3 regions of the Arthrobacter sp. AG258 genome follow, and region 2 is predicted to be linked to each of the others. Evidence: predicted binding sites of a transcription regulator. Region 2 holds the regulator's gene; each other region holds the start of a gene.
The links. Region 2 encodes HrcA, which represses chaperone genes, less so after heat shock. Its sites were predicted from a motif close to TTNGCACTCGNNNNNNNCGAGTGCNAA; they were not measured.
Positions count from the first base shown of each region.

Region 1 (3,271 bases), on a different contig from region 2:
GTTGCGCGCCCGCGGCGCCCGGGTTTGGCACCAGTACGACGGCGCCATCGACGTTGTGGCCGCGGCTGACCCGCTGAATACCATGGGCAAGGATGATGCCGACCTGCCACGACCAGTGGCGATCGAGTCTGACGGCACCGGGCAGTACCGCACCATGAGCGTCCGGGAACGCAGCAGGCTCCGCCCGGAGCTGCTGGAGCGCCTGGGATGGCGTTATATGCCGTTGTGGACCATCGAGGTATTTACCGACCCGTCGTCCTGTGCCGACCGCATTGCCGGGTACCTCGGCCTGGAAAACCTGGTGCTGCCGGGCAGGACCGGGCACTCGGCTGGATTCCTTGACGACGACGTGGACCAGGCGCTCAATGGTATCGATGCAGCACCGGCCGCCGGTGTTGCCTATCTGCCGCTGAACGCCAATGGCGGGAACCGGAGTGACTCCGGAGACCCCGCCGCGGGCATCCGCCCCAGCCAGGGCCGGCGGGCCGGTGGCCTGGACACCAAAGAGGCCAACGGCATGGTCGCGGAAGACAGTGTCTCCGACGACAGTGTTTCCGACGTCAGTGTTTCCGACGACAATGGTTCCGGCAGCGATATTTCCGACAACAATGGGCCCGCGGAAGATCGGGCCGGAGAAGATATGAGCGAGAACGAGAAGACGGAAGCGGTACCTGACGGCGGAAATCCGGCAGGTGCGCCTCACTCCACTCCAGCGCCAGGGCGGGCCACCGCAGGTACCGACGCTGTGCTGCCCAGCAAGGCTGCGGAGGACGACGCCCGCAGCTGGGGCGACCGGGAGGATGACCACGACGCGTGGCTGAAGGAACAGAAACCGCCGCACTGGGGCTGACCAGCAGCGGGGCTGACGAGCAGCCAAGCCTTTGGGCCCGGGCAACCCGGAAGTTGTTGAGGGATCGTATCCGTGGTGTCACGGCGGACCAACCAGGACGAAGAAGAGCCGGCCCTGCGTTGACGCTCCAGCCAGCCGGGAGGACTGTTCCGCGTTTGCTGCCACCACTATCAACCCGTCGGTCTCCGTTGTACCCAGCCACTGGCCACCCTGGCCGCCCTTGTTCGAAGTCCACAGCACGGGAACCGCAGACGCCAGCACCTCGGAGGGGCCTTGCTGGTCAAACCCGTTGGCAGATGTGAGCACCACATTGACCAACTGGCCCGGGGCCACCAGCTGAATGGAGGACGGGTCCGCCATGCGGAGCGGAACCGCGGCCGAGCCCGGAGGCGTCCCAACGAGAAGGCCCGGTCCCAGGAGTTGGGCGTCGGTAACGAGCTGGCCCTTTCGTAACGGACCGGCGAGCTGCTTGCCGGCGGCTGCGGCAGTGTCTTGGAGGAAGCCCTCCGCCACCATCCCGGGCGGCACATGAACGCTGGCCAAATCTGCCGCCGTCACAGCGGTACCTGCCGGAAGATCCCGCGCAGCAGCAAGTGCTGTCACGGTCGAGAGCGGAGCCGGCGTCAGTTGATTGACAGTGATGGCCGCCGCTGCACACAGGACCAGGGCGGCGGCCAGGCGGCGGTTGCGGCCCAGCCATGACGCAACCCGCGCCGGGATAGGGTGGTTGGCCTTGGCGGGACGGCCGGAGGTGCGGGACGTCGTGGGAATCCGGAGGCTGTCGCGGCCGCGGCGTGGATATGCAGGCATGCGCCCACGCTATGGGCAGCCGAAGCGGCAGGACAGTGGTGGCTGCGGCTATGTGGACAAAGGCGGCCGGCGCCCGAAGGTGCCGGCCGTCGTCGTCATCAGTGCTTGGGGCTAGCTGGCCGCTGCAGCCTGGGCTGGCGATGCCGCTTGCGCCGCCGGCGCCGCTGCCGGGGCGGGGGAGACCGAGCTGCCCTTGGAATCGCGGGAGTCGGTACGGTAGAAACCTGAGCCCTTGAAGACCACACCCACGCTGTTGAACTTCTTGCGCAACGTGCCCTCGCATTCGGGGCAGGATGTCAGGCTGCTGTCCGCGAACGACTGGACGATATCGAAGGCGTGGCCGCAATCCTTGCAGGCGTAAGCATATGTTGGCACTGGTGCTCCTCCTCTTGGGCAAACGAGAGGTCCCGTGCTGCCACCCGGTAATCCGTTAGCAGTCGCAGGGCCTGAGTGCTAATTCTATCACTGCGCCCGGAAGGGACCGGGCTCAGCCGCCACCCGCCAGGCCCCGGTACCCGGAAGGCATCAGGACACCCGGGACCGGGCGGTCGAATTCCTCGGCAGGAATCCGCCCCGCGGGAAGCAATTCATCGTCGTAGATAACAGCGGCCAGCGGTATTTCCTTCCCGGCAGTGGCGAGATGCCCCAGGAAGGTGTCGTAGTAGCCGCCCCCCTGGCCGATCCTGTTGCCTGACAGGTCCACGGCAGTGGCGGGAATGATGAGCGCCGCTGCGCTTCCGGCCGCGTCGGGCCCGTGCCGTCTCCCGGCGGGTTCCAGGATGGGCGCGTACCGGCTGCGTTCGAAGCTGGTGTCCGGGGTCCAGAACACCCAGCTCAGCTCCCGGCTCGGCTCGCATACCGGAAGCAGGACCTCGTGGCCGCTGCCGTGCAGCGCCTTGACCAGCGGCATGGTGGGCGGTTCCTTGCCGACACCCAGGTAGACGCATACGGTGCCTGGGCGCCCCGCGGTGACGGATGCTGCCCAGGCTTCCCCGTGGCGAGCCAATGCCGAACCGGCGGCGTCCAGCTCCGCCTCCGTCAGCGCGGCGCGCCGGCGCCGGTGGGCCGCCCGGATATCGTCCTTCGCGGGATTCGTCTGCTCCTGCATGGTGTCCTTCCTTGGTACCGGCGTTCCGCGGCGTCACGGGCGGATGACGGCCCGCTGTGCCGGTGGTTACTGAAATGCTTGACGCTGACGTTAGATTAGTCCGGTGACTACCAGTAACCCCAGAGTCCGCAAAGCCGTCATCCCAGCAGCGGGCCTGGGCACCAGGTTCTTGCCGGCCACCAAGGCAATGCCGAAGGAAATGCTCCCCGTCGTGGACAAACCTGCCATCCAGTACGTGGTGGAGGAAGCCGTCCATGTGGGCCTGAACGACATCCTGATGATTACGGGCCGAAACAAGCGTGCACTGGAGGACCACTTCGACCGCGTGCCCTCGCTCGAATCGACGCTTGCCGACAAGGGCGACACGGAGAAGCTCGCCTCCATCCAGGCAGCCAGCCAGTTGGGCGACATCCACTACGTCCGGCAAGGCGACCCGCACGGCCTGGGCCACGCCGTGCTCCGCGCCAAACAACACGTCGGCGACGAAGCCTTCGCTGTCCTGC
Region 1 is NZ_SOBI01000002.1:646,582-649,852, reverse strand. Features, by position in the region: gene DFO47_RS06240 (AAA family ATPase) at 1-850, shown strand, start outside; gene DFO47_RS06235 (RcpC/CpaB family pilus assembly protein) at 929-1,660, opposite strand; gene DFO47_RS06230 (FmdB family zinc ribbon protein) at 1,772-2,035, opposite strand; gene DFO47_RS06225 (5-formyltetrahydrofolate cyclo-ligase) at 2,148-2,768, opposite strand; gene galU (UTP--glucose-1-phosphate uridylyltransferase GalU) at 2,872-3,271, shown strand, end outside.
Region 1: the regulator HrcA is predicted to act here: its motif matches at 2,091-2,117, upstream of DFO47_RS06230 (FmdB family zinc ribbon protein).

Region 2 (3,271 bases):
CCAGGGGAGGCCATCACAGCCTCGGCGATGCGCGATTCCTTTGAATCGGGCACCAGGTGGTCCACGAGGACCCCAAGGCGGCGCCCAGGTCCCGGCCTGAAGTCCGCCACGGCGGCCGTGAGGTCGTCGATGCCGTGCAGGGGTTCGACGACGATGCCTTCCACCCGAAGGTCGTCTCCCCACACCTTCTCCACCAGTTCAGCGTCATGCTTGCCTTCCACCCAGATCCGGCTCGCCTTTGCGACCTGGGCGCGCTGCCCTGCCACCCGAACCGACCCGGACGCGGTCCGCCCTGCGGCGGGACCGGCCCCAGCGCGGGCGGGCGCCGGCGGCATCAGGCGGATCGGCTGTCCTTCCAGGAGGAAGCCGAAGCCCAGCCGGAAGGACCGCGATTTTCCGCGCCGGTCCTCGAGGGCAACCACGTGCATTCCGCCGGACTTCTCCACCCGGGTGACAGCCCCAACCCAGCCGGACTGGACTTCCTCAAGCACCATGCCGCGCTCCACGGGAACCTCCGGCAGTTCGGTCCGGGCAGGGGCGGAAATCCCGCGGGGGCCCCAGTTCTGGTAGTCCATGGATTCGATCCGCCTCGCATTAGGTCCTCACCCCCGGAGTTTCGCCCGGAGCGGTACCAATGCTAACAACGGGCCGAGGCATAATAGACTGTTAGCACTGAGGCATGTCGAGTGCTAACCCCTGGGCGGCACCGGACGGGGCACGCGCCCCGGACCGTGGATGGAGGTGGAGAGTGAGCGAGCCACGCAAACTGGAAGTGCTGCGGGCGATCGTGGAGGACTACGTCCACTCCCGCGAGCCGGTCGGCTCAAAGGCGCTGGTGGAGCGCCATCATCTCGGTGTGTCCAGCGCCACGATCCGCAACGACATGGCGGCGCTGGAGGATGAGGGCCTGATCACCGCGCCGCACACCAGCGCAGGGCGGATACCCACGGACAAGGGCTACCGCCTGTTCGTGGACCAGATCTCGGCGGTCAAGCCACTGTCGGCCGCAGAGCGGCGGGCCATCCAATCACTCCTGGAAGGAGCGGACGACCTCGACGACGTCCTGGACCGCACGGTCCGCCTCCTGTCCCAGCTGACCAACCAGGTGGCAGTGGTCCAGTACCCGCACTTGAGCAGGGCCCTGGTCCGCCACATCGAATTCGTGCTGCTGGCACCGCGCAAAGTACTCGTGGTGCTGATTGCCAACAGCGGCAAAGTCGAGCAGCGCGTGATCGACGTCGGCCAGGACCTCGGTGACGAGGCGCTGGCGGAGTTGCGGACCCGGTTCCTCGGGGCCTTGGGCGGCACGTCGCTGAGCCACCTCGCGCAGGCCTTGCCCGCCGTCGTCGCCGCCGCGCCGCACCCTCAGCGCCAGGCCGCGCACGCACTCGCGCTTGGGCTGGAGGTTTTGGCCCAGAGCAGCCGGGAAGACCGGATGGTCATGGCCGGAACGGCCAACCTGGCCCGGTCCAACGTAGACTTTCCACTCAGCATCGGCCCGGTGCTCGAAGCACTCGAGGAGCAGGTGGTGATGCTGCGGCTGCTGAGCGAAATGGCACAGGACCACCGCGGCGTGGCCGTCAGCATCGGACGGGAGAACCCTTACGACGGCCTCGCGGAGGCATCGGTGGTGGCCACAGGCTACGGCCCTGACAGCGCCGCGAAGGTAGGGATCCTTGGCCCCACACGGATGGACTACCCCACCACCATGGCCGCCGTCAGGGCCGTGGCCCGCTACCTTTCCAGGATTTTGGGGCCCTGATCCTCCGTTGCCGGACCACGTCCGGCAACGGGACCGGACACCGGGCCCAACGGCACGCAGTACAACAAGGAAGAGATACGAACTTTGAGCAGCCACTATGACGTCCTTGGAGTCTCCCCCGAAGCTACGGGCGAAGAGATCAAAAAGGCCTACCGCAAACTGGCCCGCACCCTCCACCCGGACGTAAACCCCGGGGCGGACGCGTCGGAACGCTTCAAGGCAGTCACTCACGCCTACGAGGTCCTCTCCGACCCCCAGAAGCGCCGCATCTACGACACCACCGGCAATGAGAACGGAACGGACAACGGCTTCGGCGGTGCGGGCTACGCGGGCCAAGGGTTCGCGTTCCAGGACATCTTCGACACCTTCTTCGGCGCCGGCGGTACGTCCGGTCCGGCGTCCCGGGTGCGCAGGGGCCAGGACGCGCTCATCAGCGTCCGGATCGACCTCCGCGACGCCGTCTTTGGCGTCAACAAGAAGCTCGAAGTGGACACCGCCGTCGTCTGCCCCACCTGCGACGGATCGTGCTGCCGCCCCGGCACGCACCCCGAGCGCTGCGATATCTGCGGCGGCAGCGGCCAGGTCCAGCGTGCCGTCCGCTCCATTCTTGGCCAGGTCATGACGGCGGCCCCCTGCGGCACCTGCGAAGGCTTCGGCACGGTCATCAAGGATCCCTGCAACGAATGCAGCGGCCAGGGCCGCATCCGCAGCCGCCGCTCACTGACCATCAAGGTCCCTGCCGGTGTTGCCACCGGGACCCGCATCCAGCTCTCCGGGCAAGGCGAAGCCGGCCCCGCCGGTGGCCCCGCAGGCGACCTCTACGTGGAGATCCGGGTCAACAACGACGCCACCTATGTCCGCGAAGGCGATGACCTGCACGCCACTTTGCACATCCCCATGACAGCGGCTGCCCTCGGCACGGACGTCAGCCTGGAAACCTTCGACGGCAGCCAGGAGATCGACGTCAAGCCCGGCACCCAGTCCGGCGAGGTCATTACCCTCCGCGGTCTGGGCGTCACCCACCTGAGGGGCTACGGGCGCGGAGACCTGAAGGTCCACCTCCAAGTGGACACTCCCGCCAAACTCGACGCCGCGCAAGAGGACCTGCTGCGCCAGCTGGCCAAGCTCCGTGGGGAACAGATCACCGAGGGTAAACTCGCTGCCAGCGGCGGGATGTTCGCCAAGCTCCGGGACCGGCTCGGTAACCTGTAGCGGTGAGCAACCCCGTATTCTTTGCCAGCCCCGGCTCGCTGGACGGCCTGGCGCCCGGCCAGGTCTTTGTCCTGGAAGGCCCTGAAGCCCGGCACGCAGTCACCGTGAAGCGCTTGTTGCCGGGGGAGGCCGTGGACATCGTGGACGGCGCCGGCGCCCGCATGACCGGCAAGGTGGCATCAGCATCGTCCTCCGCACTGGAAGTGGAGTGCGGGACCGTGGTGGCCGAAGACAGGCCCGAGGTCCGGCTGGTGCTGGCGCAAGCGCTGGCCAAGGGCGACAGGGACGAACTGGCCA
Region 2 is NZ_SOBI01000004.1:250,725-253,995, reverse strand. Features, by position in the region: gene DFO47_RS10390 (DUF3097 domain-containing protein) at 1-575, opposite strand, end outside; gene hrcA (heat-inducible transcriptional repressor HrcA) at 749-1,762, shown strand; gene dnaJ (molecular chaperone DnaJ) at 1,847-2,974, shown strand; gene DFO47_RS10375 (16S rRNA (uracil(1498)-N(3))-methyltransferase) at 2,977-3,271, shown strand, end outside.

Region 3 (3,271 bases), on a different contig from region 2:
ACGAACGCGCGGGCGGGGTTGAAACGTCCGAGATGGCCGCAACCTGAGCCGAGCCCCGGGTGCACAAAAAACCGGCCCAGCAGATGCTGGACCGGTTTTCTGCAGGTGAAGACGGGCAGGATCAGTGGCTGTGGCCTGCGTGCTCGTCCTCTTCGGCCGGCTTCTCCACGACCAGGGTCTCGGTGGTGAGAACCAGGGCGGCGATGGAGGCCGCGTTGCGGAGGGCAGCACGGGTGACCTTGACGGGGTCGATGACACCGGCAGCGATCAGGTCCTCGTACTCGCCGGACTTGGCGTTGAAACCGTTGTTGGTTTCGAGGTCGGCCACCTTGGAGGTGATGACGTAGCCGTCGAAGCCGGCATTCTGGGCGATCCAGCGCAGCGGCTGGACCAGGGCGCGGCGGACGATGCCCACGGCAGCAGCAGCGTCGCCTTCGAGTGCCTTGACGGACGGGTCCTCATCCAGTGCCTTCAGGGCGTGGATCAGGGCTGAGCCGCCACCAGCCACGATGCCTTCTTCGAGGGCAGCGCGGGTGGAGGAAACGGCGTCCTCGATACGGTGCTTCTTTTCCTTCAGCTCAACCTCGGTGGCAGCACCCACCTTGATGACGCCGATGCCGCCGGCCAGCTTGGCCAGGCGCTCCTGGAGCTTTTCACGGTCCCAATCGGAGTCGGTGCGGGTCAGCTCGGCGCGCAGCTGCGCGACGCGGGCCGCAACGTCTTCGGCCGAGCCTGCGCCGTCGACGATGGTGGTGTTGTCCTTGGTGACGGTGATGCGGCGGGCGGTGCCGAGCACCTCCAGGCCCACGGTGTCCAGGCTCAGGCCCAGTTCCGGGGACACAACCTGTGCGCCGGTGAGGGTGGCGATGTCCTGGAGCATGGCCTTGCGGCGGTCACCGAAGCCCGGTGCCTTGACGGCCACGACGTTCAGGGTGCCGCGGATGCGGTTGACGATCAGCGTGGACAGGGCCTCGCCGTCGACGTCCTCGGCGATGATGAACAGCGGCTTGGAGCTCTGCAGCGCCTTTTCCAGCAGCGGCAGGAATTCCTGGATGGAGGAGATCTTGCCCTGGTTGATCAGGATCAGGGCGTCCTCGAGGACGGCTTCCTGGCGTTCTGCGTCGGTGACGAAGTACGGGGACAGGTAGCCCTTGTCGAACTGCATGCCCTCGGTGAGGACCAGTTCGGTCTGGGTGGTGGAGGACTCTTCGATGGTGATGACGCCATCCTTGCCCACCTTGCCGAAGGCCTCGGCGAGGAGTTCGCCGATTTCGTCGCTCTGCGCCGAGATGGCGGCAACGTTGGCAACCTGGGTGCCCTCGACGGGGCGTGCGTTCTCCAGCAGGCGCGCGGCGACGGCTTCAACCGAAACCTCGATGCCGCGCTTGATCTGGCCGGGGGCAGCACCGGCGGCAACGTTGCGCAGGCCTTCCTTGACCAGGGCCTGTGCCAGGACGGTGGCGGTGGTGGTGCCGTCACCGGCAACGTCGTTGGTCTTGGTGGCGACTTCCTTGGCCAGCTGGGCGCCAAGGTTCTCGTAGGGGTCGTCCAGTTCGACTTCGCGGGCGATGGTGACGCCGTCGTTCGTAATGGTGGGGGCGCCCCACTTCTTGTCCAGGACGACGTTGCGGCCGCGGGGGCCGAGCGTCACCTTGACGGTGTTGGCGAGCTTATCGATGCCGGCCTCGAGGGCCCGGCGTGCAGCGTCGTCAAACGCAAGCTGCTTTGCCATGGTTTTGTCCTTTCAAAGACAGAAACCCCGCACTGCCGGCCAGCATAAGCGTGGCCGGCGGCACGGGGATCCGAAAGAGTTACTTGACGACGATCGCCAGGACGTCGCGGGCGGACAGCACGAGGTACTCGGTGCCGCCGGTCTTGACTTCGGTTCCGCCGTACTTGGAGTAGATGACGACGTCGCCAACGGCTACGTCGACAGGAACGCGGTTGCCGTCTTCGAAGCGGCCGGGGCCTACTGCAACAACTTCGCCTTCCTGCGGCTTCTCCTGTGCGGAGTCCGGGATGACCAGGCCGGAAGCCGTGGTCTGCTCGGCTTCGAGCGGGCGGACAACAATACGATCCTCAAGAGGCTTAATAGAGACCGACACTCGGACCTCTCCTTTTCGTCAGCAAATTCGTGGACTGGAAAGCTTTCCGCCGTGGCTGGCAAACCGTCGTCGCGGTGCCGGCAGCAGCCTGGCTGGCAGCTCTTCATGTGTTAGCACCCTCCGGGGGAGAGTGCTAATTGAAACTCTATGTAAGGGTTAGCACTCGGTCAAGGCGAGTGCCAGTTTTTCGTCATCGGCGTATTCCGTTGGGCGCGGTTTCGGAAGCAGCGGGGGCCCAGGCAGCTTCAGCGGCCCAGATCGTCGAAGTCCACGTCTTCGCCGCCGTCGGCATCACTGCCACCCTGCTTCCGGCTACGGAACAGCACCCAGCCCGCAGCGGCCGCGGCGAGCAGTGCGGCCACCAGGAAGAAGATGCTCCCTGCCCGCGCGCCGTCGTACAGTCCGCGGATGTCGCGGGCTTCCTGCGTGTTGTCCGAGATGTCGTTGCCGCCCACCGAGTAGACAGTGGCGTTGAATGTGTCCAGGACAAAGATGATCACCAGAAGCGCGATGCACACCAGTGCCACCACGGCCGCGGCGATCAGGACCGGGCGGGCAAACCGGGCAGGACCCCGTTCCTTGGGGTCGTGTTCGCCGGTGTCCCCGGGGGCTGCGGTTTCATCCATGGTGTCCACACTATCGGCAACCCCGCATGCGCTCCTCCACTAGGCTGGAACCCATGGCTCACGCTCCCCAGGACCAGATCGCACCGCTGCTGACCCCCGAAGGCTGGGAGCTGTTGGCCTCCCTGGGCCCATACCGGGACGAGGATTCCTTCGAACTCAACTCCGCGCTCCGGAAGGCCGGCCATCCTGCCGGGCTGGTCTCCGCCGTCCTGACCCAGTCGCGGCTGCGCACCAAGGCCGAGGCGAAGTTCGGTGAGTTCGCCCGCCAGATGCTCTTCACCCAGGCAGGCCTGGAGCAGGCCACCCGCCTGAACGTCGCGGCGCGCCACGCACAGCGGTTCGCCGCCGCCGGGATCAGCCACGTGGCGGACCTGGGCTGTGGCCTGGGCGCCGATTCCCTGGCCCTGGCATCCCTTGACCTCACAGTGACCGCCGTCGAAATGGACGAGACCACGGCGGCCTGCGCCACGGTGAACCTGATCCCCTTCCCCAACGCCACCGTGGTGCACGCGGACGCGGCAGCGGTGCCGCTGGAGGGGG
Region 3 is NZ_SOBI01000001.1:51,979-55,249, forward strand. Features, by position in the region: gene DFO47_RS00175 (dihydrofolate reductase family protein) at 1-47, shown strand, start outside; gene groL (chaperonin GroEL) at 122-1,732, opposite strand; gene groES (co-chaperone GroES) at 1,812-2,105, opposite strand; gene DFO47_RS00190 (hypothetical protein) at 2,351-2,731, opposite strand; gene DFO47_RS00195 (class I SAM-dependent methyltransferase) at 2,785-3,271, shown strand, end outside.
Region 3: the regulator HrcA is predicted to act here: its motif matches at 2,262-2,288, upstream of groES (co-chaperone GroES).